DNA from 3 places in the Streptomyces sp. NPDC006309 genome. Region 2 is predicted to be linked to each of the others. Evidence: riboswitches for the same ligand, from Rfam matches in the RefSeq annotation. Region 2 holds a riboswitch; each other region holds the start of a gene.

Region 1 (10,085 bases), on a different contig from region 2:
GGATCATCGTGGCGTCGAACGGGCCGTGCCCGGCGCCGATGTCCTTGAAGCCGTCGAAATAGCCGGTGTCACCGCTGTGGTAGATCCGGTGCTCCTCGCCGGCGACGGCCCAGGACGCCCAGAGGGTGTGCTGGGTGTTGCGCAGGCCCCGGCCGCAGAAGTGGCGGGCCGGTGTGGCGGTGAGGGTGAGGCCGCCGATCCGGGTGGACTCGTGCCAGTCCAGCTCGCGGAGCCGGTCCGGGGAGACGCCCCAGTGTTCCAGGTGGGCGCCCACGCCCAGCGGTACGGCGAACAGCGTGTCGGTGCCGGCCAGCGCCTTGATCGTGGGCAGGTCCAGGTGGTCGTAGTGGTCGTGGGAGATGACGACGACGTCGACCGGTCCCAGCGCGGCCAGGGGCAGCGGCACCGGGTGCAGCCGCTTGGGCCCGGCGAACGGGAACGGGGAGCAGCGCTCGCCCCAGACGGGGTCGAACAGGACCCGGTGCCCGTCGATCTCCACGAGCACGCTGGAGTGGCCCACCCACGTGAGCCGGAGGCCGGTGACGGGCGGCCGGGCCAGGTCGGCGTAGGTCGTGGGGTGCACCGGGACGGTGCCCCTGGGGGCGCGCAGGGGCCGGGTGTCCTTGTCGAGGAACACCTTGGCCACGTCGAGCGTGGAGCCGGCGGGGCGGGTGCGTGCGGGGCCGCCCGGGTTCTGGAAGACACCGTCCTTGAAGTGGGGCGAGCGGCGGATGCGTGCCAGGCGCTCGCCGCCCGGGTCCGCGCCGAAGGCCGCGGGCCGCAGCGCGCGGAGCCCGGTATTCGGGGAACGCAGACCGGTCACGGTACCTCCCGTGGAGTGGGTGAGGTTTCCATTATGGTCGGCCCGGCCGGCAGTCCCGACGTGCCGGGGTGCCGACTGCCGTCAGCGGGCTTCCGCCGAGCACGTTGACAGCTGCCGGACCGGGTCCGAATACTGACCCACCATTCAGTATCACGCGCTGTCGCACCGTCCGGCCGGCAGCCTCGGAGCTGCGCCCCGGCCCCTTTTGGAGACCCCGTGACCGCCCCTTGGATGTCGCTCGTGTGGACCGACCACGTCACCGGCCGCCGGGGCTTCCTGGTGGTGGACCGGCTGGTGCGGGGCGTGGCCAGCGGCGGACTGCGGATGCGGCCGGGCTGCACCCTGGAGGAGGTGACGGGTCTCGCCCGCGGCATGACCGTGAAGGAGGCCCTGCACTACCGCCCCGGAGCCCGCTACATCCCGCTCGGCGGCGCGAAGGGCGGCATCGACTGCGACCCGCGGGACCCGGGGGCGTACGGGCTCCTCGTGCGGTACCTGCGCGCCGTGCGGCCGTACATCGAGACCTGCTGGACCACCGGCGAGGACCTCGGCCTCGGCCAGGAAACGGTGGACCGCGCGGCCGCCGAGGCGGGGCTGGTCTCCTCCGTCCAGGCGGTGTATCCGCTGCTGGACGACGAGGTGACGGCCCGCGGGCGCCTCGCGGACGCCTTCCCGGTCGAGGTGGACGGCATCGGCCTCGACGAGCTGGCGGGCGGCTGCGGGGTCGCCGAGTCGGTGCTCACGGCCCTGGACCGGGCGGGGGTGCCGTACGCGGGGACCCGGGTCGCCGTACAGGGTCTCGGCACGATGGGCGGGGCCACCGCCCGTTTCCTCGTTCGCGCGGGCCTGACGGTGGTGGCCGTCGCCGACGTCAAGGGCACGATCGCCAACCCGGCGGGGCTCGACGTCGAGGCCCTGCTGGCCGCGCGGGACGGCTACGGCACCGTGGACCGCCGGGTGCTCGGCCCGGACGACCTCGAACTGTCCGGGGACGCCTGGCTGTCCACGGAGGCGGAGGTGCTGGTGCCGGCGGCCGTTTCGTACGCGATCGACACCGCGAACCAGGAGGAGATCGGCGCCCGTTGGATCGTCGAGGCCGCCAACATGCCGGTCGTACCGGAGGCGGAGGAACTGCTCGCCGCGCGCGGGGTGACGGTGCTGCCGGACGTGGTCGTCAACTCCGGCACCAACGCCTGGTGGTGGTGGACGCTGTTCGGAGACATCGGTGCCGACGCCGAGGAGGCGTTCGCGTATATCCGCCGCTCGATGCGCGCCCTGGTCGGCCTGACGCTCGACCGCGCGTCGGCCGACGGGACGAGCCCGCGGGCGGCCGCGCACGCCCTGGCGGCCGACCGGCTGCCGCTGATCGCGGAGCGTTTCGGCTGGTACCGGTGACGAGCCCGGGAGGGGAGCGGACGGCGTGGGCCGGGACCGGACGCCGGACGGCTTCGGCGCCCGGGGACAACGGCTAGGGTGACCGCGTGGCGAGAGTGCGGTTGAGCGTGGCGGAGCGGCAGGAGGAACTGCTGCGGGCCGCCATCGAGCAGATCGAGGCGCGGGGCGTGGCGGCGGTCAGGATCGCCGACGTGGCCGCGACCCTCGGTGTGAGCAACGCGCTGGTGCTGTACCACTTCTCGACGAAGGAGAAGCTGGTCGCCGCCGCCTTCACGTACGCGGCGGCGGACGATCTCGCGCATCTGCGCGGGCTGCTGGGGCGCCGGACGACCGCGCTGCGCCGGTTGCGGGCGGCGGTGCGCTGGTACGCGCCGACCGGGCAGGCCAAAGGCTGGCGGCTGTGGATCGAGGGCTGGGCGGTGGCCCTGCGCGAGCCCGCGCTCCGCGATGTCACCCGGGAGCTGGACAGGCAGTGGAAGGCGGCCATCGCGGAGGTCATCGCCGAGGGCGTGGCGGCCGGTGAGTTCGTGTGCGCGGACCCGGCCGGCGCGGCGCTGCGGCTGACCGCGCTGCTGGACGGTCTGGCCGTACAGCTGACGTCCTACCCGGGCGGGGTGCCACGGGCCCGGGCCCAGGAGTGGGTGGACGACGCCCTCGCCCGGGAACTCGGCCTGGACCGCGAGACCTTGGCCGGCCCCGAGCGCTGAGAGCGCCCACCCGGGCCCGGAGCGGGCGACACCGCCCCGGCGGCACATTCCCGCACCGGGCAGTCGCCGAGGCCCAGGACCGGGACCGGGCACGCGCCGAGGAACGAGACCGCGCAGGCACCGAAAGGGCCGACCGGCATGCGCCGAAAGGGCGGGACCGGGCAGGGACCGAAACCGGCACCGCTCACGCGCCGGAGTGCAGGCTGAGTGCGCTTCGAAGCGCTGGACCGGCACGCGCCCAAGCCCGCACCGGGCACGCGCCGAAACCCGGGAGCGCACAGGCACCGAAGTGCAGGACCGGGCAAGCACCGAAACCCGCACCGGGCACGCCCCGACGGACAGGCTGCGCACGCGTCCGAACCGGCACCAGGCATGCACCGAAGCCCCGGACCGGGCACGCGTCGAAGTGCAGCACCGGGCACGCGCCGAAACCCGGGAGCGCACAGGCACCGAAGCGCAGGACCGGGCAAGCACCGAAACCCGCACCGGGCACGCCCCGACGGACAGGCTGCGCACGCGCCCGCACCGGCACCAGGCAGGCGCCCAAACCCCGGAGCTCGCAGGCGCCGAAGCACGGGACCGGGCACGCGCCGCAGCCCGGGACCGGCATGCGCCCAAGCCCGCACCGGGCACGCGCCGGGCTTCGTGCCCGGGGCGGCGGTGGGCGGTGAGCAGCGGGCGGCAAGGCCGAACGTGCCGCCACGCCCGGTACCGTCTGCCCCGCACCGCGTGTGCGGGGCAGACGGTACCGGGCGTGGGCCGGCCATGAGGTCAGGCCACGGTGGCGATCCGCATCCTGATGTCGTCCGGCGACAGCAGGCCCTTGGCGGTCACGTGGTCGCCGGAGGACTCCCCGCGCAGCCGGCGCCCGATCCACGGGACGAGGTGCTCGCGGGCCCAGTGCACGTCGTCGCGGCGGATTTCCAGGGTGCCCCGGGGCGGCAGCGGCGGCCACGGCTGCTCCGGGTCGGCCGGGACCTCCAGGCCGAGGACCTGCCCGGCCCGCAGGGCCACGCGCGTGTGCCCCTCGGGCGAGAGGTGCAGCCGGTCGCGGTCCCAGGCCCTGCGGTCCTGCACGGACTTCAGGGACCACAGGTCGAGCACGGGGCAGCCGTACCGGTCGGCGATGGCGCGGACGTGCCCGTTGTACGTGGCGATCTTGCCGCGCAGGTGCTTGAGCACGGGCACGCCACGGGTGTCGAAGCCGGTCGTCACCAGCACGGTGCCGACCGTCTCGGTGAGCCGGGCCACGGCACGTTCGAAGCGCTCGGCCACCTCGTCGGGGTCGGTGCCCGGGCGGATGATGTCGTTGCCGCCCGCGCAGAAGGAGACCAGGTCCGGGGCCAGTTCGACGGCCCTGGGGAGCTGGTCCGCCATGACCTGGTCCAGCAGTTTGCCGCGTACGGCGAGATTGGTGTACTGGAAGTCGCCCTCGGGACGCCGGTCGGCGAGCAGGACCGCGAACCGGTCGGCCCAGCCCACGAACGCCCCGTCGGGGCCGGGGTCGCCGACGCCCTCGGTGAAGCTGTCCCCCACCGCTACGTACGACCCGATCACTGATCTGTTGTCATTCTTCGAATCGTCTGCCACGTCGGATCATGATTCACCTTCGGGTGTGACCTACGCGACCGTAGGCGGGGGTTGACTAACGGTGAGATGAGCCACTCCTAAAGAATCCGCCAACCCCGGAATAGGGCTGTCGCCAGGCGCGTTGAACGCCGCGCAACCGGAACACCGAAGGCCGGGCCCCGGGTTGGGGTCCGGCCTTCGACGGCGTGCCAGGCGGGCGGTGCGGGGGCCGGGCGTCAGCCCACGGCGAGGCCGTGCCGGCGGAGGTAGCCGACCGGGTCGATGTCGGAGCCGTAGTCCGGCGTGGTGCGGATCTCGAAGTGCAGGTGCGGGCCGGTCACGTTGCCGGTGGCGCCGGACAGGCCTATCTGCTGGCCCGGGGTGACGCTCTGGCCGGCCGAGACGGAGAGCTGGGACAGGTGGCCGTACTGGGCGTAGTAGCCGTCGTTCAGCCGGATGACGACCTGGTTGCCGTACGCGCCGCCCCAGCCGGCGGAGACGACGGTGCCCGCGGCGACGGCCTTGAGGGACGTGCCGGTCGGGACGACGAAGTCGACGCCGGTGTGGTAGCCGCTGGACCACATGCCGCCCGGCACGTGATAGCCGGTGCCGGTGGCCGCGCCCGCCACCGGGAGGGTGTAGCCCGTGGAGACACCGGTGGACGTGGAGGACGGGGCGGACTGCGGGGTCCGGGCGGACCGGGTGGACTCCGGGGTCGCCGGGGTGTGCCGCGGGGCGGCGGTCCCGGTGCGGGTCTGCGCGGCCTTCGCACCGAGGCTGAGCTTCAGGCCCGGGTGGATCAGCGACGGATCGGCGCCGACGGCCTGCCGGTTGTCGTCGTAGAGGCGCTGCCAGCCGCCGGTGACACGCTGCTCGTCGGCGATCTTCGAGAGGTAGTCGCCGCTGCGGACCGTGTAGGTGCGCAGATCCGTGCCGGGCCGCGCGGCGGCCTTGTCCGCCGTGTCCGGGAGGGACTGCGCGGTCTTGCCGGACACGGCCTGCACGGGGGCGGCGGTCTGCGCGGCGTGCGCGCCGGTGGCCCCGATCAGCGGGAGTGCCAGCGCGGCGCCACCGGTTCCGGCGGCGGCGATGGAGCGGGAGAAACGCTGGGGCTTGGGACGTCGGTGCTTGCCCTTGGCGGACATGGCGCGGTTCCTCTCCGGCGCCTGCGAGGTCAGCTGTCGGGTTCGGGCTGGAGCTGCCCGGCCGTGCACCGCACGGCTGCACCCCAAAGCCTGTCGCGGAGACCGGGACAGGCGGTTTTACCTGGTGGGTCCCCCGCTCCTGCCGGACGCGGGTCAAGTGTGTGGGGTTCCGGGCGGCGGCAGGATTCGGCGTTCCGTCCGGATTGGTGGTGAACGTAAGCGAGGGGGACGCGAGGAAACAAGCACCAGGTTCCCGCTGTTCGCGTTTCGGGTGACCGGATACGGGAACTCATGGTCACCCTGCGTGCGTTTCCGCCTCTCCCGTCCCCCAAATCCCCTTGCCGTGACCGGTATTACGTGGACATGACGTACGACGCAGGGTCACGGATATGACGCTCCTCACGTGAACACTTCCCACGCCACCTCAAATCGCGCCGAGTTGGAGGAAAACTCCCAATACGGGCACGCGGCTCAGATGTGACGCAGCCGGAAAACCGCCGCATCCAGGTCTCCCTAGAGTCCCGTACACAACCCGTGGTGCAGCAGCACCGCCCCCGCGATGGATTGTCCCCGTTTCGCGGCATTCGTACGATGCCGCCGGGTCGGGTCCGCGCAGCCGGACCGCCGGCGCCGGTTCGCCTAGCGCTGCGCCTGGAGCCAGGCGAGGGACCATCGCCTCCTCCCCCAGGACGTACTGGACCGCGCCCGAGGCCGCCCGTCGGGGGCCGCAGCCGGTACAGCTCGCCGCGCTGCGCGACCGGCCGGATCTCCTTGAGCCTCGGCCAGCTCCCGCGGGGTCCACCGGGTGAGTTCGCCGGCGCCGGTGAGATGCAGGGCGCAACTGCCGGGGCCGGACAGGAACCACGTACGGCCGTCTTCGGCGATGCCCGCCATCGAGACCTCACAGGTACCGACAACGACGCTCAGACACCAACATCATCCAGGGCGCCGGACCGCGTGACAATGCCTGTGGACGACTCGTCGCCCGGGGAAATCGATGTCGTATGGTCGTCGAAGTGCCCGCCGGTGAGCCGCGCCGGCGGGGCCGACCGGGAGGAGCCCCCGTGACGCAGCAGGTGCCGTCGACCGAGCCGGAGCTGGCCGGAGTGCGCAATTTCCGTGACGTGGGCGGGCTGCCGACCACGGACGGACGGCGGGTGCGCCACGGCGTGCTGTTCCGCAGCGGGCATCTGGCGCACGCGACCGAGGACGACGCGGCGTTCCTCGCCTCCCTGGGCCTGCACACGGTCTTCGACTTCCGCAACTCGGCCGACCAGCGGCTGGAGGGCCCCGATGTCGAGCTGCCCGGCGTGCGGAACGTGAACCTGCCGCTGAGCGACCCGGCGGACGGCGCCGAGTTCTGGACGATGGTCCGGGAGGGCGACCTCGACCAGCTGCGTGCGATCCTCGACGACGGCAAGGGGGCGGCCCGGATGATCGCCTCCTACCGGAAGATCGTCCGGGAGCGCACCGCCGAGCACTCCCGGGTGCTGCACGCGCTCGCCGACGACAGCGTGCCCGCGCTGATGCACTGTGCGGCCGGCAAGGACCGCGCGGGCATCTCCATAGCGGTGACGCTTCTCGCCCTGGGGGTGGAGCGGGACGCCATCGTCGCGGACTACCTGGAGTCCAACGCCAGGCACCGCCGCTACAAGGTCCGCCGCAGCGGCAGCGCCGACTCCGCGTACACCCCCGAGGTCATGGAACTGCTCAACCCGCTCTTCGACGCCCGCGCCGAGTACCTGGAAGCGGCCTTCGAGAGCATCGAGGAGACCTGGGGTGAGGTCGACACCTACCTGCGCCAGGGCCTGGGCCTTGCCCCCGAGACCCGCGAACGGCTCCGCGAGCGCCTGCTGGACTGACCGGGGACGCCGGCCCGGCCGTGGGCGCCCGGCGGGTCACGACTTGGCGCCCACCGTGAACAGCAGGTACAGGAACGCGGCCAGGACATGCCCGAGGGCGATGTAGATGACGAGCCGGATCCACAGGGAACGGGGGAGCTTGGTCTCGAAGTCACTCATGGCAGCTCTCCGGTCAGCGGCCCCAGGCACAGCGTGGCCGTGGGACTCTGCAACAGGGTGTGGACGAACAGCAGCTCGACGCCGTCCTGGTCCTCGGCGGCGAGGCGGTGCGGGGTGAGGGAGTCGAAGTGCGCGCTGTCGCCGGCGGCGAGCAGATGCGCGGTGTCCCCGAGCCGCAGCCGCAGCCGCCCCCTGAGGACGTACAGCCACTCCTCACCGGGGTGGACGCGCACGATGTCGCCCTGCGAGCCGTGGGGCACGCGCACCCGCAGGGCCTGCATACCGCGGCCGGGCGCCCCGGCCTGCACATACGTCCATCCGCCCGCACGCGTGGGTTCCATGTCGGCGGCCCGTACGATCGCGTCCCGGTCAGCGGCCGTCTCACCGAGCAGTTCGGAGACGGTCGTACCGTAGATACGGGCGAGCGCGAGGAGCATCGGCAGCGAGGGCTGGCGGTGCCCGGTCTCCAGGCGGGACAGGTGGGCCGGCGAGAGCCCCGCGGCATGCGCCGTGGCCTCCAGGGTCAGCCCCGCACGCCGGCGCAGGGCGCGCAGCTGGGGCGCGACGGCGGGCAGACCCTCACCCGGCCCCGTCGGCGGCGGGACGTCTGAGGCGTTCATGCCTCCATTCAGCCCGATTTTTGCCCGAGCGGCAATTCTCTTGCCTCAGAGGCAAATGGTGCTGCATAACCGGTGACGGTCGGGGCTGGAGGCGAACGCGCTCGAAGAGGCGCCCGCCCCGGCAGACCCGTGGTCAGCGGTTTGCCACCGCCTGTTTGATCAGGGTCTTGCCGAAGTCCCACAGCAGGCCGCTGCCGGTGTGCGCGTCGTCCATCACCGCGGTGAAGGCGTCCACGAACCGGTCCACGTCTTCCTCGTCGATGATCAGTGGCGGGATGAGCTTGATCACTTCCAGGTGGTCGCCGGACACCTGGGTGAGGATCCGGTGCCGTTGCAGCAGCGGGACGACGACCATCTGGGCGAACAGTCCCTTGCGTGCCGCCTGGAGCACCGTCCAGCGGCTGCGCAGCGCCAGCGAGGACGGCCGGCCGAACTCGATGCCGATCATCAGGCCCCGGCCGCGGACGTCGGCGAGCAGCTCGTACCTGTCGATGAGCGCGGCCAGCCGGGACTTCAGCAGCTCACCCGTCCTGCGCACCCCGGCGACGATCTGTTCGTTCTCCATCACCGACAGCACGGCCAGGCCGGCCGCCATCGCCTGGGCGTTGGACCCGAAGCTCGCCGAGTGCACCAGGACGCGGTCCATGGACGAGTAGACCTTCCTGAAGATCCACTCCTTGCCGAGGGTGGCCCCGACCGGGACATAGCCGCCGGACAGCGCCTTGGCCACGCACACCAGGTCGGGTTCGACGCCGTCCTCGTGCTGGTAGGCGTAGAAGTCGCCGGTGCGGCCGAGCCCGGTCTGCACCTCGTCGACGATGAGCAGCGCCCGGTGCCGGCGCAGCAGGTCCTGCGCGGCGCGCAGATAGCCGGGCGGCGTCTCGTGCACGCCCTTGCCCTGGATCGGCTCGACGATCAGGGCGGCCACGTCGCCCTTGCCCAGCTCCCGGGCGAGCGCGTCGAGATCACCGAGGGGGACGGCCGTGTCGGGCAGCAGGGGGTCGAATCCGTCCCGGAAGCCGCTCTCGCCGTTGACCGACAGGGAGCCGGTGGTCAGGCCGTGGAAGGCGTGGTCGCAGTAGAGGATGCGGGGCCTGCCGGTGGCGTACCGGGCGAACTTCAGGGCGGTCTCGACCGCCTCGGTGCCGCTGTTGCCGAAGAACACCCGGTCCAGGTGCGGGCTGTGGGCCAGCAGCCGTTCGGCGAGCAGGCCGGGCAGCGGCTGGCAGTCGAAGCGGGTGAGGTCGGCGAGGTCCATGTCCAGGACGTCGTGCAGCGCCTTGCGGACGACCGGGTGGTGCCGGCCGAGCCCCATCACCCCGAACCCGGCGAGCATGTCCAGGTAGTCGTTGCCGTCGGCGTCGTAGAAGTGGGCGCCCTCCGCCCGCTCGTACACCTTGTCGAAGCCGATGGTGTGCAGCATGCGCGGGAGCTGCGGGTTGAGGTGCCTGGCGTGCAGCTCGTAGCGTTCGGCTCCGCGCTGGGCGAGCAGGGCGCCGAGGTCGAACTCGGTGGTCATTCACTCTCCTTGGCTGTGCCGTCTGCATCCTTGACGGCCAGGCCGGCGCTGATCCGGCCGGCGATCTCGACGGGCGTGAGGCCGATGTCGGCCAGCACCTCGTCGCGTCGGGCGTGTGCGAGGAACTGCTCGGGGACGCCGAACCGTCGTACGGGCACGTCGACGTCGGCGTCGCCGAGGGCCAGGGCCACGGCCGAACCGACGCCCCCGGCGCGGCTGTTGTCCTCGACCACGGCCACCGTCCGGTGGCCGGCCGCGAGTCCGGGCAGGGCGGGGTCGACGGGCT
Region 2 (10,085 bases):
ACCGCGCCGGCGTAGACCTTGCCGTCGTCGGTGATCAGGGCGTTGACCAGGCGGGTGGAGAAGACCGTGCCCTTGCCGAAGGCGCCGGAGACCGGCTCGCCGAGCGAGCCGAGGAAGCCGCCGAGGTCACCGCCCTTGGAGCCGGTGGGCAGGCCGCCCTTGGCACCGGTGTCGAAGGCGGCGACGGACGTCCAGCCCTTGCCGAGGACCGTGGCGCCGCCCAGCCCCTTGGCGAACTCCCCGCCGCCCCGCGGGCCGTGCTCCCACGCCGGGGACCCGTTCCTGGACTTCCCGTCCGCCTTCGGGGCGTGCCCGGGAACCTCGGCGCCGTCCTCGCCCTCGGTGACCTTCGCGCCCTTGGGCGGGGTGAAGTCGAAGGTGGAGGCGGCCGGTTCGGCGAAGGAGACGCGGGTGAAGCCGGCGTCGACCACGGCGGCGCCACCGCCGCTCGGGGTGAGCGTGAACTTCAGCGGCAGGCCCGTCCGCGCGTCCACGGCGATGCTGATCGCGCCGACGGTGGTACCGGACTGCCTGGGCTTGATCAGCAGCTTGTAGGCGTCGCGCCCGGCGACCTGGGCGGTGCCGTCGACCGTGACGGACGTGGTGGCGTCGACCGACTTCAGGGCCTGTTCGGCGAAGTCCTTCGGCGTGGCCGGCGGCCGGGTCCCGCGGTCCCCGCCGGAGCCGGCCGCGGTGGAGTGGTGGACCTCGTTGCTCTTGCTGTCGTAGCCCCAGACGTCCTTGCCGTCGTGGATCAGGCTGTACTCGGCGCCGCTCTCCAGCAGCGACAGTTTCTGCCGGTCGGGGCCGTCGGCGGCGACGCGCAGGGTGTGCGTGCCGGAGACCAGCTCGGTGAGCCTGGTCCGCGGGTCGGCGGAGGAGCCGTCGCCGGAGCCCTTGTCCGCCCCGGAGAGCAGGCTGCTCTCCAGGCCGCCGAGTTGGGGCAGCCCGAGGTCGGTGCTGATCTTCACGGTGCCGGACAGCTGCTGCACGTCCGACCTGGCGATCTTCTCGACGAGCTGCTGGGCGCTGATCCTCGGCAGGTCGGGGTCACCGGAGTCGGCGAGCGCCGGGACGAGCCCGATCGTGGCCGCGGCCACCCCCACCACCGCGACCGGGACGGCGTACCGGGCGGCCTTGCGCCGGCCGGTTCGCGGGTCCTCGTCGTGCGCGGCGCCCACTGCGTCATCGGATGCGTACGGTGCCATGTGTGCCTTACCTCCGTCGTCGGCGGCGGCTGTCCCCACGCTGGTCCACCTGAGCCGCCATTCTCACCCGAATCGGTGAGGAGTGGTGATTTCCGTAGTGACCATCTGACCAAATCGGCCGCGCGGAAGCGTCAGCCCTCGGGGCCAACTCCGTGTACGCCTGCGGTATGACATACGGAGGCGGCGTCTCCCCCGACCCGTAGGGGTCGTGCGGGAGGACGCCGCCCGAAGATGTGTCCGGCCGGTTCAGCCGGCGCGGTGCACCACCGCGTCGCACAGCTCCAGCAGCGCCGCCTTGGCGTCGCACTCCCGCAGCGGCGCCAGCGCGGCCCGCGCCTCCTCCGCGTACCGCACGGTGTCCCGGCGGGCCTGCTCCAGCGCGGGGTGCGCGCGCAGCGCGGTCAGCGCCTCGGCGTGCCGGGCGTCGTCGCTGAGGTCGGAGTCCAGCAGCTCGCACAGCGCGAGGTCCTCGGACCGGCGCAGCCGGGCGGCGCGTTCGCGCAGCCGGAGCACGGGGAGGGTGGGGATGCCCTCGCGCAGGTCGGTGCCCGGGGTTTTCCCGGACTCGTGGGAGTCGGAGGCGATGTCCAGGACGTCGTCGGCGAGCTGGAAGGCGACGCCGAGCCGTTCGCCGTACTGGGTGAGCACGTCGACGACCCTTTCGTCGGCGCCGGACATCATCGCGCCGAACCGGCACGCCACCGCCACGAGGGAGCCCGTCTTGCCGCCGAGCACGTCCAGGTAGTGCTCGACCGGATCGCGGCCGTCCGAGGGACCCGCGGTCTCCAGGATCTGGCCGGTGACCAGCCGTTCGAACGCGAGGGCCTGCACCCGGACCGCCTCGGGGCCGAGGTCGGCGAGGATCTGGGAGGCGCGGGCGAAGAGGAAGTCACCGGTGAGGACCGCGACGGAGTTGCCCCAGCGCGTGTTGGCGCTGGCCACGCCGCGCCGCACGGCCGCCTCGTCCATGACGTCGTCGTGGTACAGCGTGGCCAGATGGGTCAGCTCCACGACCACGGCGGACGGGACGATGCCCGGCGCGTAGGGGTCGCCGAACTGTGCCGCGAGCATCACGAGCAGCGGCCTGAACCGCTTCCCGCCGGCCCGTACGAGGTGCTGCGCGGCCTCCGTGATGAACGGGACCTCGCTCTTGGTGGCCTCGAGCAAGCCTTCCTCGACAGCCGTCAATCCGGCCTGGACATCGGCTTCCAGAGCCTGGTCCCGCACGCTCAGCCCGAACGGCCCGACGACGGTCACGAGGGGTCTCCTGTCTGCTGCTGTCTGCTGGCGATCACACGGTTTGTCGATAGGTCGCTGCCCTCACTCAACTCAGCGTATCCGGTCCCCTTTCGATCACCGATAGCGCCCACCGGTCCAGCCTGGGCGGTATCGGATCAGAACGGGCGTGAGGGTGATCAGGCGGTAAGAACGGACATTTATTGACTTAACAGCAATTCATATGTCGTTCCGCGACTCCTCCACCCCTTCCGTCGAACCTCGGGGCGGGAATGCGCCGATTCCCTCTTGTCTGTTTTGAAGTGTTTTGCCTTTTCGTGAATTGGGTCACGCGGCGTTCCGGCCGGCCCCTGCTCCCCCACCCTGCCGAACCCTTGCCCCGTGGGTGAGTTGAGGCTTGGCAGCCGCAAAGGATCAAGCACCCCATACGGCGTCTATCAAGGTCAAATAGTGCGTTGTGTGAATCCGGCACTTGTTCCCGACATGTGCTCTCGCATACGTTCCCGGCCGTCGGGCGGACGCCTAATCCTGCCGCCGCCCGCATCACCCATCGACGAACTCATTCGTACGGCAGGAGCGGGGGACCCAGGTAAGCCGCCGGGCCGGAACGGCACACGCCGCGCCGGAACGGCTAGGGGTGAAGCCGTGCCTCCTCCAGGGCACGGCCGGGCGCCTCCCCGCCCGAACCCGACAGCTCACCTCGCAGGCGTAGGAGAGGAACTTCCCCATGTCTGCCGCCGTTCAGCACCGCCGTTCGCGCAACAGCCGCCTCGTCCGCGCCCTCGCCGCCGTGGGCACCGGCGCCGCCGTCCTCGCCCTGCCGCTCATCGGCGCCACCAGCGCCGCCGCGGCCCCGGCCACCGCCACGACGGCCGCCACCACCCCCGCCGGCTACCCGAACACCCTCGACGGCTGGATCCGCGAGTCGCTCGCGATCATGGCCCAGAAGGGCATCCCGGGCACCTACAACGGCATCTACCGCAACATCATCCGCGAGTCGTCGGGCAACCCGGCCGCCATCAACCTGTGGGACTCCAACGCGGCCGCGGGCATCCCGTCCAAGGGCCTGCTCCAGGTCATCGACCCCACCTTCAACGCCTACCACGTGGCCGGGACGTCGTTCGACATCTACGACCCGGTCGCGAACATCACCGCCGCCTGCAACTACGCGGCCGCGCGGTACGGCTCGATCGACAACGTGTTCGGCGCGTACTGATCGGCACCGGCGGCGGCGCTGCTGACATCCCGGTCAGTCGGCCGGGAACAGTCTCTCGAGGACGACGGCGACACCGTCGTCCTCGTTGGACAAGGTGACCTCGTCCGCGACCGCCCTGAGTTCGGCGTGGGCGTCGGCCATCGCGACGCCGTGGGCCGCCCAGTCGAACATCGGGATGTCGTTGGGCATGTCACCGAAGGCGACGGCCCGTCCGGCGCCGATCCCCAGCCGCTCCGCGGCCAGCGCGAGCCCCGTCGCCTTGGTCACCCCGGTCGGCTGGAGCTCCACTGTCCCCGGCCCGGACATCGTGACCGTCGCCAGGGAGCCCACCACCGCGCGCGCCACGGCCGCCAGCTCGTCGTCCGACAGTTCGGCATGGCGCAGCAGCACCTTGCTGATGGGCGCGCGCCACAGGTCGTCCCGCCGGCCGACCCGCAGCGCGGGCAGCGTCGGATGCGGCATCCGGTAGCCGGGCTCGATGAGCGTGAGCCCGTCCACGCCGTCCTGGTCGACCGCCGCGAAGACCTGCCCCACCTCCGCCTCGATCTTGCCGAGCGCGGTCTCCGCCAGCTCCCGGTCCAGCCGGACCGACCACAGCAGGCGGCCGGTCCCGGCGTCGTAGAGCTGCGCGCCCTGCCCGCACACCGCGAGCCCCGTGCAGCCCAGGCGCGCCAGGAGCGGCCGTACCCGCGGGGCCGGGCGGCCCGTCACCACGAGGTGGCGGGCCCCGGCCCGCGCCACCCGCGCGAGCGCGGCGAGCGACCGGTCGGAGACGGTGTCGTCGCCGCGCAGCAGCGTCCCGTCCAGGTCGGTGGCGATCAGGGCGTACGCGGGGGTGGGTGCCATGATCAGAGAATACGGACACCGCACCCAGCCGACTCACCTCGTTCTCCGGGCACTTACATGCCGACCGGCCCCGACCGGCCGGTTCCGGCCGGTCCCTGCCGGCCCTTCGGCCGTGGTCCCCGGCGGCCCTTCGGCCGTGGTCCGCGGCGGCTCCGGCACCGCCTGCCCGGACGGAGGCGGAACAGGTGACGGACCCCGACGGGACGCCTCACCCGTGGGCCGCCGCCAGGTGCCTCGTCAGCCGCGGGGAGGCGAACTCCGTACCGCAGACGAAACGCATCACCGGGCCGTACGAGGACGCCGCCGGCAGGCCGGTGAAGTACAGGCCGGGCACGGAGGAGACGTAACCGGGGCCGAGTCTCGGCGTGCCGCGGCTCACCGCGAGCCGGGAGCGCAGTCCGGGGCCGAGGAAGTCCATCGCCGCGACGTCGACGCGGTAGCCGGTGGCGGCGATGACGTGGTCGGCGGTGAGCCGCTCGGTCCGTCCGGCGTGGGTGCGGACGGTGACCACGGGGCTGCCGTCCGGGGCCTCGGCGCCCACCACCCGCTCGACGTCCCGCACCCGCACACCCTTCTCGAAGCGCTCGCGCAGCCACCAGGCGCCGAGCGGACCGAGAACCCGGCGGACCAGGTAGTGGCGGGTGGGCTCGGGCAGGAAGCGGTACGGGTGCGGGTGGTGGCTGAGCGCCCACAGCGACCAGGCGCGGCCGAACGGGGACCGCGGCCGGAACGCCGGCTGCTGCCAGGGCGGGCTGCCGAAGGCGACCCTCCCGCGTCCGCGCGCGACCACGCGCACGCGTGCACCCGCCTCGGCGGCGAGCGTCGCCGTCTCCAGCGCGGACTGGCCGGCGCCGATGACGATCAGCTCCCGGCCGGCGAACCGGCCGAGGTCGTGGTGCTGGGAACTGTGCGAGACGGGACCGGACGGGGAAGGCCCGCCGGGCGCCGCTCCCGCCAGCTCCGGCGGCAGGTGGGCGAGTCCCGCCAGGCCGGTGGCGACGACGACCGCACGCGCGGTGAACAGCTCCCCGGAGTCCAGCCCGAGCGCGAAGCCGCCGCCCGGGCCGCGGTCGGCCGAGACGACACGCACCCGCTCCAGGCCGGGGACCAGCCGCTGCTGGAACCACTCGCCGTAGGCGGTGAACGTCTCCACCGGGATGATGTCCTCGTCGCTCACCAGGCGGCGGACGCCGGCCGCGTCGCAGTAGTCGGCGAGGGTGTGGCCGGGCTGGGGGCAGTCGAGGTTCGAGGCTGCGGGCGTCGACTTCAGGAGCATGCCCTCGGGCATGTGGTCACGCCAGCTGACCATGGGCTCGCCGAAGACGCGGACGGGGATGCCGCGCGCCCGCAGATGCGCGGCGGTGGACAGGCCGAACGGCCCCGCCCCGATGACTGCAACCGGTCGATTCACGAAGTCCCTCCCCAGGACGTGGTGCGCCACACCGTCGTGGCCTTGCCTGCTTCGTGCGTTGCCTGCTTCGTGCGTTGCCTGCTTCGTGCGTTGCCTGCTTCGCGCCTCGCCTACTTCGTGCCTGGCCCGCCGCTTCGTGCGGTGCCGTTGCCGCGGTGGTGGGCCCGCCACCGCTGACAGAGGTGCTTCGCGCCCGGGCGCACGAAGCGGGCGAGCATCGTGAGGAACGGCAGCGGGTCGTCACCCGCGAACCAGGCCAGCTCCGTCCCGCTCGCCCGCACCGGCGCGTGCGGTGTCGTGTAACCGCTGCGGCGGTAGGCGAGGAGGGCGGGCAGGTCGATGTTCTCCACGACGTAGCGGTGGCCGGCGCGCTGTTCCCCCCGCGGGACGGCGCGGCCGGTCAGGTGCAGGTGCAGCGCGCGTACGACGTCCACGCCCGACTCGTTCTCGAAGAGCCGGAACTGGGCGCCCACCCGCGGGTTGAAGTCGAGGAGTTTGTACCGTCCGTCGCGCCGGTCGAAGCGCAGGTCGAGGTCGAGGACACCGCTGAAGCCGATCTGCTTGACGAAACGTGCGGCGAGCCCGGCGAGTTCCGGGTTGTCGACGACGTACGCGTTCGTCGTCATGCCGGCGTGCGGTGGCCAGGAGCGCACCTTGACACCGGTGAACAGCGCGAGCGGGCTGGAGTCCTGGTCGAAGCAGGCGTGCACGATCCAGTCCTCGGCGTCCTCGCGCGGCAGGTACTCCTGGAGGATGACGCCGGGTTCCCCGCCCCAGCCGCGGGCCAGGCTGAGCAGTTCCTCGCGCGTGCCGATCCTCGTGGTGCCGTTCACCGCGGGCCGCCTGCGCCGCACGAACGCCTCACGGTTCTTGGCCACCACCGGGAAACCGGTCCGGTCCGCGAAGGCGACGACGTCCTCGTACGACCGCGGGAACGCAGCCGTGGGACTCGCGACACCGTGCTCTGCGCACAGTTCGTGCAGCCCCTGCTTGCTGGCCAGCCGGCGCGGCAGCACCGGGTCCACGCGCGGGAAGAGGAAGGGGCCGGCCAGGTGGTCCTGGTGCTCGGCGATCAGGACGGCGGCCTCCTCGTCCGTCGGGATCAGCACGGCCGGGCGGCCGATCCGGCGGCCGATCCGCAGCAGGCCCTCCACCAGGTGGTCCGGGTCCTCCGCACCGGTCGTCGGCCACACGAACGCCTTCCGCAGGTACCGGGAGGAGGCCGCCGGTGTGTACGGGTCCTCGGTGATCGCGTACATGGGCACCCCCAGGCGGCCCAGGCTGCGGATCGCGCCGACGCCTCCGTGGTGCAGCGGGTAGTGGCCGAACTTGACGATCAGGCCCGGCACGTCGCGGTCGGCTGTCCACGGCTCGCAGGCTGCGTCCTCGGCCACGGGTCCCCTCACGTGTTCCCCCAGATGGAACGGATCCGCCCCGTCCGCGTCCCGAAAGGACGCTAAGCCGGAACTACCGCCTCCGACAAGGCTTATCCGGACATGGCGAACTCTTTAGACACTGTGCGGGCAACCTCCCGGACGCCTCGGAAGGCACTGCCCAAGACACGTGGATCAGCCGTAACGTGTGGCGCGACCACATGGAACGCAGCGCCATGCATGGCCTGGATGAGAGCGAGGCAGCACCCCATGCCCCCCTTCGACGTCCCCGAGGGCGACCCCTTCGGCCCGCACAACCTTCCCTACGGCGTGTTCTCGCCCGCCGGCAGCACCGAGCCGAGGGTCGGAGTCCGGCTCGGGGACCACGTCCTCGACGCGGGCGGCGCCGCCGCGGCACTCGGCTCGCCCCACCACTCGCTGCTCGGGCGGCCCACCCTCAACCCCCTGCTGGCCGCCGGCCACGGCACCTGGTCGGACGTACGGCGCGACCTCGTCTCCTGGGTCACGGATCCCGCGCACCGCGCCACGGTCGAGCCGCTGTTCCACCCCCTGTCCGAGGTGACCCTGCACCTGCCCTTCGAGGTCGCCGACTACGTCGACTTCTACGCCTCGGAGCACCACGCCCGCAACGCCGGCCGGATCTTCCGCCCGGACGCGCGGGACTCCCTCATGCCCAACTGGAAGCACCTCCCGGTCGGTTACCACGGGCGTGCCGGCACGGTGGTGGTCTCGGGCACGGACGTCGTACGGCCGTCCGGACAGCGCAAGGGCCCGGGCGACCCGGTGCCCGTCTTCGGCCCGTCGGTCCGGCTGGACATCGAGGCCGAGGTCGGCTTCGTCGTGGGCGCCCCCTCTCGGCCGGGCCGCCCGGTCGGGCTCCGCGACTTCCGGGAGCACGTCTTCGGGCTGTGCCTGCTGAACGACTGGTCCGCGCGGGACATCCAGGCCTGGGAGTACGTCCCCCTCGGCCCGTTCCTCGCCAAGTCCTTCGCCACCTCGGTATCGGCGTGGATCACCCCGCTGGAAGCACTGGAGCACGCGCGCGTGGCACCCCCGGAGCGCACGCACCCCCTGCTGCCCTACCTGGACGACACGGTGCCCGGCGTGGACCCCGGCGGGTACGACCTGCGCATCTCCGTCGCGATCAACGGCCATGTGGTCGCGGAGCCGCCGTTCTCCACCATGTACTGGACCGGCGCCCAGCAGCTCGCCCACATGACGGTCAACGGCGCCTCGCTGCGCACCGGCGACCTGTACGGCTCCGGCACGGTCAGCGGCCCCGCCGAGCACCAGCGCGGTTCCCTGCTGGAGCTGACCTGGAACGGCCGCGACCCCCTCGAACTGCCCGACGGCAAGCGGACGTTCCTGGAGGACGGCGACGTGGTGACGCTCACGGCCTGGGCACCCGGCGCGGACGGACGCCGGGTGGGACTGGGCGAGGTCACCGGACGCGTCGTGACGGGCTGACCCACCGGCCGCCGACCCACGACCACTGCCCCGCCCGGGCCGCCCCCGGCCCACGGCCACTGCCCCGCGCCGTGTCCGCCCCCGCCACCTTCCGCCACCGCCACGGCGCCCGGCAGCGGGCCTCGGCCCGGGAGCGGCCTCGGCACGGGAGCGGGCCCGGCCCGGGCACAGGAGCGGGGGCGGACACGGCGCGGGCACGGGAGCGGGGGCGGACACAGCGCGGGCACGGCACGGGAGCGGGCCCGGCACGGGCACGGGAGCGGGGGCGGACACGGCGCGGGCACGGGAGCGGGGGTGGGAGTGGGAGCGGACACGGCGCGGGCACAGAAGCGGGCCCGACGCGGGCACAGGAGCGGGGTGTGAGCCGGCGGCGGGCATTACGCGGGCAGCCGCATGGCACCACGGAAGCCGCCCCCACGCGCGCCTGCCGGGGCCGGCGCCCGCACCGCCGGACGTCCCCTCCGGACACCCCGGGCCCCGCGAGTCGCCCCCCGCGCGTGCCGCGGTCCGCCCGGATCGGCGCCGACACCTGACTCCGGGCGCCCATGTTCGTCATACTGACAGGGACACGCACCACACGCGGCGCGCAGCCGCCCGCCGCGTGCCCGGCACCACCGACACCCACACACCTCTCCGACCAGGAACCGGAGCCCCGGCATGACCGTCTGCCTGCTCCTGCTGAGCGTCGTCGCCCTGACGGCCGCCGTGCCGGCACCGCGCGCGCTGACCCGCGCCGCCTGGCCCGAGCGGGACCCCGTGGTCGCGTTGTGGGTGTGGCAGTGCCTGGTCGCCACCGTCCTGCTGTGCTGCCTGACCGCGCTGGTCCTCGGCACGGCGGCCGTCTTCCACACCGTCCGCGACCGCGTGTTCGCGCCCGCGCCGCCCGCCGTCACCGCCGCGTACGACCTGTCCGCCGCGCCGGTGTGGGCCGCCGCGCTCACCGTGCTGCTGGCCTGCGGGGCCGCCTGGACGACGGCCATGCTGGGCCGGGAACTCGTCGACGCCCACCGCAGCCGCGGCCAGGCCAGGGCGCAGCTGCGGGAACGCGCCCCCGACCTCCCGGCCGGACTGCCGCCGGCGCGCGGGCCGATGCTGGTGCTGGAGGACGAGTACCCGGACGCCTGGTGGCTGCCCGGGCACCCGCCGCAGCTGGTCGTCACCACGGGGGCGCTGCACCGCCTCACCGACCACCAGCTGGACGCCGTCCTCACCCACGAGCGCGGCCACGCACGGGCCCACCACAACTGGCTGCTGCACCTGTCCACCGCACTGGCCACGGGCTTCCCGCGCGTGCCGCTCTTCGCCCA
Region 3 (10,085 bases), on a different contig from region 2:
CTGGCCGGGTTCGTCCTGGACGCCTTCGCCTCCACCGACGCCCCGCCGCTGGACGAGGACCTGGACCGCCTCACCCAGCGCGAGCGCGAGGTGTTGCGCCTGATCGCCCGTGGTTACGCGTACAAGGAGATCGCCAAGCAGCTGTTCATCTCAGTGAAGACGGTCGAGTCCCATGTCTCGGCGGTCCTGCGCAAGCTCCAGCTGTCCAACCGTCATGAGCTGACCCGCTGGGCGACCGCCCGCCGGCTGGTCTGACCCCCGCGGCACCGCCCGCCTCACCCCGGAGCCTGCCCGTACCGCGACCTTGTTCCACCCCCCACGAAAGCCCGGGTCACGACCCTCACGCCACGCGGGTCGCCCCCGCGAACGGCATCTGGTCGACCGGCGCCAGGCGGACCGGGGCCGACGGGTTCGGGGCGTGGATCATCTGGCCGTCGCCCACGTAGATGCCGACGTGACTGATCCCGGAGTAGAAGAACACCAGGTCGCCCGGCTGGAGTTCGGAGCGGGACACCCGTCGGCCCGCATCGATCTGGGCGTAGGTGGTGCGGGGCAGGGAGACGCCGGCCGAGCGGTAGGCGGCCTGCACCAGTCCCGAGCAGTCGAAGGCGTTCGGACCGGTCGCCCCCCACACGTAGGGGCTGCCGAGCTTGCCGTAGGCGTAGGCGACGGCCGCCGCCGCACGTGCGGTGGTGGCCGGTGAGGGCCCGGCCCGCATCGGCTCCCGCGGGCCCGCGGCCGACCGGGAGACGCGTCGGCCCGTGCCGCCGGTGACCTCGGCCCGCTGGCGGGGCGTCAGTCGGGCGAGCAGCCGCCGGGCCTCGTCCAGTTTGCCGGTGACGGTCCTCTTCTGCCGGTCCAGCTCCGCCTGCCGTGCGCGCAGCGACGACAGCTCGATACGCGCGGCACCGCGCAGCCGCTCGATCTCCCGCAGTTGGTCGCGGACCCGGGACACCACGGCGGCCTGCCGGTGACCGGCCCGTTCCGCGAACGCGGCGCCGTCCAGATATCGGTCGGGGGCGCTGGAGAGGGCCAGCTGCCAGGCCGGGTCGACGCCGCCGTCCCGGTACTGCGCCGCCGCGATCGAGCCCAGTGCGTCGCGGGCCGAGCTGAGTCTCTGCTGTCTGCGGGCGGCCTGGTCCTGGAATCCGGCGATCCGTTTTTGGGCCGCCTCCGCCTTCTCCTTCGCCCCGTCGTACTTCTCAGTGGCGGTCTCGGCCTCCCGGTACAGGCGGTCCACCTCGGCCTTCACCTGCCCGGGCGTCGGCTGGGGCTCGGCGTGGCCCGTCCCGTCGAAGCCCGTCGCGGTGGCCACGCCCGCCAGGGCGAGTGTGGCGGCTGTGCGGGCCGTACCACTGAGCGAGCGTTGCCGGGGCTTGCGGTGCGCTGCCACCTGGACCGTCACGTCCTTCCGTACGGCTCGTATGTCGAGCGGTCAGTGCGCCCGGCGGCGGTCCGCACAGGGGGAACGGGCCGCCGCCGGGTCCTTCTCGGCGCGGGTGACCGACTGCCGCCCCTGGTCCGGGCGGCGTGGGGAGCCGGTCACCTGGAGGAGGACGCTAGGCCGAACGGTGACGAGTTGGTAACGCACTGTGCGGAACTGTCCGCGACGGGCTGGGATTTGACCGCATGTGATCCCGCTGCCCAGCCGGAGTCGTTCCGTTCACGCTGCGTGATGATCGAAGTGCAGGAAGTGGGACGGGCGGGACGGGTGGGGTGCTATGGCTCGCATATACGCCCGCCGGTGTCCGCGACCCCCGTCACGAGCGCTCGGTGGGGCCGGTGAAGGGGGGCCGGGGCACGCCTGGTTAGGCTCCGGCCCCATGGACGTACTCATCCATCTCTTCGTCGGCCTGCACATCGTCGGTATCGCCGCGCTGCTCGGCGGTTTCCTCACCCAGATGAAGGCGATGGGCCGGGGCACGGCCCGGTTCGTGCCCGGAATGCTGCACGGCGCGCTGACCATGCTGGTCACCGGGGTGGCGCTGGTCGGCCTCAACCAGGCCGACGACCACCACATCAACACCGTGAAGATCGGCGTGAAGCTGGCCCTGCTGATCGTGATCCTCGGGCTGGTCTACGTCAAACGCGACGAGGAGCGGATCGACAAGGGCCAGTTCGCGCTCGTCGGCCTGCTGACCACGGCGAACATCTTCATCGCCGTGCTCTGGACCTGATCGCCGGCCGGTGGGCCGTCCGCATTGGCCGCGCCGTCCGCATTGGCCGCGCCGGCCGGTGGGCCGGCCAGGGCCGGCCCGGGACGTCAGCCCGGTCGCACCACGCTGTGGACGGCCGACCCGCCGACGGAGGAGATCGGTTCCTCACGGACGTACGCGCCCGGTCTGGGCGCGTGGATCATCATGCCGTCGCCCGTGCAGAGCCCGACGTGGCGGCGGTCGTCGTGGAAGAAGACGAGGTCGCCGGGGCGGGCGTCGGCCGGCGGCACCGTGGTGCCGGCGGCGGCCTGGTCACGGGCGGTACGCGGCAGGGTGACGCCGGCGGACTTCCAGGCGGCCTGGGTCAGGCCCGAGCAGTCGTAGGAGCCGGGGCCGGCGGCACCCCACACGCAGGGCTTGCCGAGCTGGGCCCGGGCGAAGGCGACGGCCTTCCCGGCCTTGGCCGCGTCCGTGCCGGACGGCGCGGACCCCTGGGCGGTCCGCTGTGCGAGCAGCACGCGCGCATGGGCGAGCTTTCGCTGAACGGCGGTCTTCACCGCCTTCGGGTCCCGCACGGCTCGAGCGGCGATCTCCGGCCGGCTGTTCCCGGGCGGTACGACGGAGTCCGCGGGCGGCACGACGGCCACCTCCCGGCCCGGTAGGACCGCGTCCCTGACCGGTGGTGCCGGTGCCACCGGTGCGAGTGTGGTGACGTCGCCTCCGGGGACCGGCGCTACGACGCCCCCGCTCCACCGGGGTGCTGCGACATCGCGGCCCGCTGCCGCGGCGCCGATTCTCCCCCTGGCCCCCGCGGCACTGTCCCCGCCCCGCGTGGGCGGCAGGACGGCCGTGTCCAGGGCGGAGGCGGTGCCGCGGGGGGCCGGGACGGCACGGGCCCGGGCCGCGCGCCGGGCGACCTCGTCACGGAGCCGCTGGAGGCTGTCGGCCTGCCGCCGTGGGACGCCAGCCGGTTCCTGGGCCGCTGCGGCCGTCCCGGTCGCGGAGTCCGCCCGGCGGTAGAGGTCGTCGATCTTCCGCTCGACCTCCTCCGGGCTCGGCCTGCCGTGACCGGCCTCGGGAGCGGCCTCCGCGGTCTGGGAGAACACGGCGAGGGAGGTGAGGGCGGCGGTGGCGAGAGCGGGGGTGCGGATGCCCGCTCCGGGCGTTCCGCCGGGGCGCGGCTTGCGGTGCGACGCCAAGGGAGGCGACTCCTTCCTAGCTGCCGCCTACCGGGTTAGCTGTCGGGTTCGGGCGGACGGAAGGGTTGCCCTACGGCGTCGTCCCGGGCGGGAGTCGGCCGATTCACCCCGGGATTCGGTGGGTCCCCGGCTCCGGGTGCCGCGCAGGGGGCACGCCGGACTCGGCGGAGGCCGCGCGGCCCGGCGACGTTCGCCGGAGGGGGGTCGTGCGGCCTGACGGCAACCTAGCCAACTCGTGTGGCTTCTGTGAAGGTTGGTGCGCAGTATGTCCGATACATTTCCGTGACCTCGGGGCGGGTTCACGCGGACGTGACCAGGTGCTTCCGGTGCGTGAGGGGTCGCGGGGCACCCGCGTGGCGAAGATCGGCTTGCGGGACGGTGACCGGTTGTCGGTGGGGCGCCCTAGACTCGGAGAGCGATGAGCAGCCTCTTTGACGACAGCTTCCTGGCGGACCTCCAGCCCCCGCGTGGGCACGACGAGGAGCTCCCGCCGCCGCCCGAGCACGACCACGCTCCGGAGCCCCTTCCGGACGATCTGTTCGGCGGGAAGTTCGACGTGCCGCCGGACCGGGACTCCCACTACCGCGACGGCGCCCCGCGCCCCGTGATCGACGCGGCGGCGCTCCTGGAGGGGCTGAACGAGAACCAGCGCGCCGCGGTCGTGCACGCCGGCTCCCCGCTGCTCATCGTCGCCGGCGCCGGTTCCGGCAAGACCCGTGTGCTCACCCACCGCATCGCCCACCTGCTCGCCGAGCGGAGCGTCCACCCGGGTCAGATCCTCGCGATCACCTTCACCAACAAGGCCGCCGGCGAGATGAAGGAGCGCGTCGAGCAGCTCGTCGGCCCGCGCGCCAACGCGATGTGGGTGATGACCTTCCACAGCGCGTGTGTGCGCATCCTCCGCCGCGAGTCGAAAAAGCTCGGTTTCACCTCGTCGTTCTCGATCTACGACGCGGCCGACAGCAAGCGCCTGATGGCCCTGGTCTGCCGTGATCTGGAACTCGACCCCAAGCGCTACCCGCCCAAGTCCTTCAGCGCCAAGATCAGCAATCTGAAGAACGAGCTGATCGACGAGGAGGACTTCGCCGCCCAGGCCGCCGACGGTTTCGAGAAGACCCTCGCCCAGGCGTACGCGCTCTACCAGTCGCGGCTGCGCGAGGCCAACGCCCTCGACTTCGACGACCTGATCATGACGACGGTCAACCTGCTGCGCGCCTTCCCGGACGTCGCCGACCACTACCGCCGCCGCTTCCGGCACGTCCTGGTCGACGAGTATCAGGACACCAACCACGCCCAGTACGCCCTGGTGCGCGAGCTGGTCGGGACGGGCGAGCGTGCCGCCGAGGACGCCGACGTACCGCCCGGCGACAGCGACCTGCCGCCGGCCGAACTGTGTGTCGTGGGTGACGCCGACCAGTCGATCTACGCCTTCCGGGGCGCGACGATCCGCAACATCCTCCAGTTCGAGGAGGACTACCCGAACGCGACGACGATCCTGTTGGAGCAGAACTACCGCTCCACGCAGACGATCCTGTCCGCGGCCAACGCGGTCATCGAGCGCAACGAGTCCCGCCGCCCGAAGAACCTGTGGACCAACGCCGGCCACGGCGCCCGGATCACCGGTTACGTCGCCGACACCGAGCACGACGAGGCTCAGTTCGTCGCGGAGGAGATAGACCGGCTCACCGACGCGGGCGAGGCACGCGCCGGGGACGTCGCCGTCTTCTACCGCACCAACGCCCAGTCCCGTGTGTTCGAAGAGGTCTTCATCCGCGTCGGCCTGCCGTACAAGGTCGTCGGCGGCGTCCGCTTCTACGAGCGCAAGGAGGTCAGGGACGTCCTGGCCTACCTGCGTGTCCTCGCCAACCCCGAGGACTCCGTGCCGCTGCGCCGCATCCTCAACGTGCCCAAGCGGGGTATCGGCGACCGCGCGGAGGCCATGGTCGACGCCCTCGCCCAGCGCGAGAAGATCAGCTTCCCCCAGGCCCTGAAGCGGGTCGACGAGGCGTACGGCATGGCCGCGCGGTCCACGAACGCGGTGAAGCGGTTCAACACGCTGATGGAGGACCTGCGCACGATCGTCGAATCCGGCGCCGGCCCGGCGACCGTCCTCGAAGCGGTACTCGAACGCACCGGGTATCTGGCCGAGTTGCAGGCCTCCACCGACCCGCAGGACGAGACCCGCATCGAGAACCTTCAGGAACTCGCCGCCGTGGCGCTCGAGTTCGAGCAGGAGCGCGGGGAAGGGGAGGCCGGCACGCTCGCCGACTTCCTGGAGCAGGTCGCCCTGGTCGCCGACTCCGACCAGATCCCCGACGAGGAGGGCGGCGACGGCGTCATCACGCTGATGACGCTGCACACCGCCAAGGGCCTGGAGTTCCCGGTCGTGTTCCTGACCGGCATGGAGGACGGCGTCTTCCCGCACATGCGCGCCCTCGGCGAGGCCAAGGAGCTGGAGGAGGAGCGCCGCCTGGCCTACGTCGGCATCACCCGCGCCCGGGAGCGGCTGTACCTCACGCGGTCGGCGCTGCGCAGCGCCTGGGGCCAGCCGTCGTACAACCCGCCGTCCCGCTTCCTGGAGGAGATCCCGGCCGCGCACCTGGAGTGGAAGCGGACGGGGGCCGCGGCGCCGGTGTCGTCCGGGCCGGTGTCCGGGATCGCGGCCTCGCTGTCCTCCTCCCGCTCGCGCTCCTCGGCGTCGGGCGCGTCGGGGTTCGCCACGCGGCGCACGGCAGAGAAGCCGGTGGTCGCGCTTGCCGTCGGCGACCGGGTCACCCACGACCAGTTCGGCCTGGGCACGGTCGTCGGGGTGAAGGGCACGGGCGCGAACACGGAGGCCACGGTCGACTTCGGGGACACCAAGCCGAAGCGGCTGCTGCTGCGGTACGCGCCGGTGGAGAAGCTGTAGGGCACAGAAGAGCCCCCGCCGCTCGGCGGGGGCCTGCCGGTCCTACGTCGGATCGAGTCCGTGGCTGCGCAGCCACGGCAACGGGTCTATGGCCGCCCCGCCCGCCGGACGCACCTCGAAGTGGAGGTGCGGGCCGGTGGAGTTGCCGGAGTTGCCGGAGTAGGCGATCGGCTGGCCGGCCTTGACGGTCGTACCGGAGGCGACGCGGTAGCTGGACAGGTGGCAGTACCAGGTCTGCGTGCCGTCCTTCGACGTCAGGATCAGCATGTTGCCGTAGGCGCTGTTCCACTGCGTGGTGACCGTGCCGTCGGTGGCGGCCATCACCGTCGTGCCGTACGAGACGGGGAAGTCGATGCCGGTGTGCACCGACATCCAGTTGACGCCCGCCTGGCCGAAGTACGCGCTGAGGCCGCGCTGGGTGACCGGCAGCACGAACTTGGGGCGCAGCCGCTCCTTGAGTGCGGCCTCAGCGGCGGCCTTCTTCTTCTCCAGTGCCTGCTGCGCCACGAGGTCGATCCGCTCCTGGGTGCGGCTCGCCCGGTCGGCGAAGTCGTGGGCGCCGTCGGAGAGCGTCCTGAGCTGGGTGTCCAGCTTGCTGTTGGCGATCGACGGCTTGACCACCTGCACGTCCGGGGCGGAGGCGGTGGTGTCCTCGGAGCTGTCGCCGAGCGCGCCGACCGAGGCTGCGGCGATCCCGGCGACTCCCATCACGCAGGCCGAGGGCACGGCGACGGTCAGCAGCGCCGAGCGCTTGGCGGGCGTACGGCGCCGGGAGCGCGCCGCGCCGCGTGAGCCCGCGCGGGTCTCCGGCTCCGGGCCGGTCTCCTCCTGGCCGTCCAGCAGTCCGGTCACGGCGGGCAGTTCACCGGTGGAGTCCGGCTCGCCCTCGCCGGGAGGCTGTTCGTCGCAGGCGGTGTCCTCGTACGGCGTGTCCTCGTACGGCGCCTGCTCGAAGGCCGCGGCCCGCGCGTCGCCGACCGCCTCGAACGTGGCGGTGGCCTGCTGGTCGAACGGCTCGCCACCCTGCTCGGGCTCCGCCGTCCCGGCCTGCTGCCCCGCGGAGTTCCACTGCGTGGCGTCGTACGCGCCCGTGTCGAAGGTCTGGGTGCCCCACTCCCACTGCTGGGTGGGGTCGGCGCCGCCGGGCCGGTCGGACGGGAGCCAGGCGCCGGTGTCCCACTGGCCGCTGACGTCGTTGCCGGTGGCCTGCGCGGGGACCGCCCAACCGGACGTGTCGTAGCCGCCGGAGTCGTAACCGGCATGGGGCGGGGCCGCGCACGGGTCGTAGTCGGAGGACTGGCCGCTGCCCGGCTGCCACTGGGCCGTGTCGTACGCGCCGGTGGTCTGCTCGCCGCCCGGAAAACTGCCGAAGAGCGGGTCGGTGTCGAAGGCCGTGGTGCCCGCGGAACCACTCGTGAAACCGGTGGCGTCATAGCCACCGTAGGTGGTGAGGTCGTCGTAGGGGGCTTCCTGTGCCCCGTACGGCGGGTAGTGCGCGGGGGAGGCGTCGGAAGCCGGGGCCGGGGTGGTCATGGTCCCCGACGGGTGACGATCGTTCACCAACTTCTCTTTCGCCTCGACAACAGGGGCTGCCAGAGCAGTGCGGCGACTGTACCCGGCGGTATGCGGGCACGACAATCTTCGGCTTGTTTCCCGTGGGCCGGAAACGGGCATTCGGACGTGTTTCGGGGGAGGCGGAACGCGACTTTGGCTTTTCGTTCGAAGACTGTTCGATGTGTAGTGACTCTGAGTCAGCTGTGCGCGGATCCGCGCCTTCCCGGGCGAGGCTGGTCTCAGGCCACGGTCAGACCCTCGCCGACCCGCTCACCGGGGTGCGGAGCGTCGAGGACCTCGCGTATCCCGGCGGCCACGGCAGGGTGCACGGGCAGGGCGAGATGGCCGATGCCGGTCACCCGGACATTGCGCGCGTCCAGATCGGAATGCTCCAGGCAGGCCGTCTCCAGCGGGTCCATCATGGAGTCCAGGTCGCTCCAGAAGCTCACGAAGCGCGTACGGCAGCCGGGCGCGGGCCGGGCCAGCTCCTTGATCACCGGGGATCCGGGCCGCATCTGCCGCACGATCGGATGGGCGTCGGCCAGCGGCGCCACCTTGGTCCCGGAGTGCGGCGTCCCGAGCGTGACCAGCGTCCGTACGCGCAGGTCGCCGCCCAGGCACTGGACGTAGTAGCGGGCGATCAGACCACCGAGGCTGTGTCCCACGATGTCGACCCGGGCGCTGCCGGTGCGCTCGCAGATCTCCTCGATGTGCCGGCCGAGCAGATCGGCCGCCGCCCGTATGTCACAGGTCAGCGGGGAGTAGTTCAGCGACTCGACGCGCTGTCTGCCGTGCTGGGCGAGGGTGCGGCGCAGCAGCACGAACACCGAGCGGTTGTCGATGAAGCCGTGCAGCAGCACGACCGGGGTACCGGGGTGGGCCGGCAGCCGGGTGGCGCCCTCCGCCGCGGCCAGGGCCGCCGAGCGGCGCTCCTGGGCGAGGCCCGTCGGATACAGCAGGAGATGCCCGGCGAGGATCGCCGCCTCGAGGGCGGTCGCCTTGAGCAGCGCCATGGACAGTCCGGTCAGTCTGCCGGGCCACAGGCGGCGGCAGACCGGGAGGAAGAGTGGCAGTACCCCGGTGACCTTCATGGCCGACCTCCTGTCGGCACGCCGGGAGTCGGCTCGATCCCCCGTGTGCCCTCATGTCCCACCATGTGATTTCCCCCTCCCTGCGCGCCGTAAAACCGCGGGGTGCGGGATGCTGTGGATAACGTTCGTTCACTTCGCGACAATGGCGGGACGCGCCAAAAGTGCGGTACTTGTCGGTACGGACGGAAGCGATCGCTTCCGTGGTCGCTTGATGGAGGCAGTGATGGGTGTGGCAGCCGGTCCGATCCGCGTGGTGGTCGCCAAGCCGGGGCTCGACGGCCACGACCGTGGGGCCAAGGTCATCGCGCGCGCGTTGCGCGACGCCGGTATGGAGGTCATCTACACCGGGCTCCACCAGACCCCGGAACAGATCGTCGACACCGCCATCCAGGAGGACGCCGACGCGATCGGTCTCTCCATCCTCTCCGGCGCCCACAACACGCTGTTCGCCGCGGTCATCGACCTGCTCAGGGAGCGGGACGCGGCGGACATCCTCGTCTTCGGGGGCGGCATCATCCCGGAGGAGGACATCGCGCCGCTGAAGGAGAAGGGCGTCGCCGCGATCTTCACGCCGGGCGCCACCATGACGTCGATCGTGGAGTGGGTACGGGAGAACGCCGGTCAGCCGGCCGCGTCCGGCGGCTGAGGGGCTGCCTGCGCCGGGTGACCGGGCATGGGCAGTGGTGCCGGCGCCTGTGGCGGCCGAGCGGGTGCCCGCAGGGGCCGAGCCGGGGCGTCGGCGGGCACCGGTGTCAGCTCCTGCGCCATCACCGCCCGTAGCCGCAGCGTCGTGACCAGGCGCTGGAACGCCTCCGCCCAGTACCCGCCGGCCCCCGGCGCGGCGTCCTCCCGCTCGTCGGGTATCGCCAGCAGCGCCTCCAGCCGTACGGTCTCCGCCGGATCCAGACAGCGTTCCGCGAGCCCCATCACCCCGCTGAAACTCCACGGGTAACTGCCCGCGTCGCGCGCGATGTTCAGGGCGTCCACCACCGCCCGGCCCAGCGGGGCGGCCCAGGGGACGGCGCACACTCCGAGCAGCTGGAACGCCTCTGACAAGCCGTGTGTCGCGATGAACCCGGCCACCCACGCGGCCCGCTCCGCCGGGGCCAGCGCTGCCAGCAGCTTCGCCCGTTCCGCCAGGGACACCGCGCCCGGGCCGCCCGCCTCCGGCGCCGAC

What was found. Region 2 has a riboswitch for cyclic di-AMP ahead of ABZ117_RS25120 (transglycosylase SLT domain-containing protein). Riboswitches for the same ligand answer to the same signal wherever they lie in the genome.
Region 1: another riboswitch for cyclic di-AMP. It lies ahead of ABZ117_RS13755 (peptidoglycan DD-metalloendopeptidase family protein); the one in region 2 lies ahead of ABZ117_RS25120 (transglycosylase SLT domain-containing protein).
Region 3: another riboswitch for cyclic di-AMP. It lies ahead of ABZ117_RS08355 (C40 family peptidase); the one in region 2 lies ahead of ABZ117_RS25120 (transglycosylase SLT domain-containing protein).

Annotation. Positions count from the first base shown of each region.
Region 1 is NZ_JBEXRO010000008.1:92,507-102,591, reverse strand. It holds gene ABZ117_RS13775 (MBL fold metallo-hydrolase) at 1-823, opposite strand, end outside; gene ABZ117_RS13770 (Glu/Leu/Phe/Val dehydrogenase dimerization domain-containing protein) at 1,040-2,218, shown strand; gene ABZ117_RS13765 (TetR/AcrR family transcriptional regulator) at 2,305-2,925, shown strand; gene ABZ117_RS13760 (SGNH/GDSL hydrolase family protein) at 3,697-4,482, opposite strand; gene ABZ117_RS13755 (peptidoglycan DD-metalloendopeptidase family protein) at 4,731-5,639, opposite strand; cyclic di-AMP (ydaO/yuaA leader) riboswitch at 5,645-5,803, opposite strand; partial or broken gene ABZ117_RS13750 (GH36 C-terminal domain-containing protein) at 6,153-6,455, opposite strand; gene ABZ117_RS13745 (tyrosine-protein phosphatase) at 6,704-7,501, shown strand; gene ABZ117_RS13740 (DUF6126 family protein) at 7,538-7,660, opposite strand; gene ABZ117_RS13735 (XRE family transcriptional regulator) at 7,657-8,280, opposite strand; gene ABZ117_RS13730 (aspartate aminotransferase family protein) at 8,414-9,799, opposite strand; gene dxs (1-deoxy-D-xylulose-5-phosphate synthase) at 9,796-10,085, opposite strand, start outside.
Region 2 is NZ_JBEXRO010000021.1:109,581-119,665, reverse strand. It holds gene ABZ117_RS25130 (DUF2092 domain-containing protein) at 1-1,208, opposite strand, end outside; gene ABZ117_RS25125 (polyprenyl synthetase family protein) at 1,455-2,465, opposite strand; cyclic di-AMP (ydaO/yuaA leader) riboswitch at 2,986-3,168, shown strand; gene ABZ117_RS25120 (transglycosylase SLT domain-containing protein) at 3,172-3,660, shown strand; gene ABZ117_RS25115 (HAD family hydrolase) at 3,694-4,506, opposite strand; gene ABZ117_RS25110 (FAD-dependent oxidoreductase) at 4,715-5,917, opposite strand; gene ABZ117_RS25105 (ATP-grasp domain-containing protein) at 6,028-7,311, opposite strand; gene fahA (fumarylacetoacetase) at 7,561-8,778, shown strand; gene ABZ117_RS25095 (M56 family metallopeptidase) at 9,436-10,085, shown strand, end outside.
Region 3 is NZ_JBEXRO010000004.1:285,562-295,646, reverse strand. It holds gene ABZ117_RS08370 (response regulator transcription factor) at 1-255, shown strand, start outside; gene ABZ117_RS08365 (NlpC/P60 family protein) at 341-1,393, opposite strand; gene ABZ117_RS08360 (hypothetical protein) at 1,824-2,177, shown strand; gene ABZ117_RS08355 (C40 family peptidase) at 2,264-3,355, opposite strand; cyclic di-AMP (ydaO/yuaA leader) riboswitch at 3,364-3,532, opposite strand; gene pcrA (DNA helicase PcrA) at 3,774-6,263, shown strand; gene ABZ117_RS08345 (M23 family metallopeptidase) at 6,306-7,823, opposite strand; gene ABZ117_RS08340 (alpha/beta fold hydrolase) at 8,057-8,908, opposite strand; gene ABZ117_RS08335 (cobalamin B12-binding domain-containing protein) at 9,132-9,554, shown strand; gene ABZ117_RS08330 (DUF5691 domain-containing protein) at 9,530-10,085, opposite strand, start outside.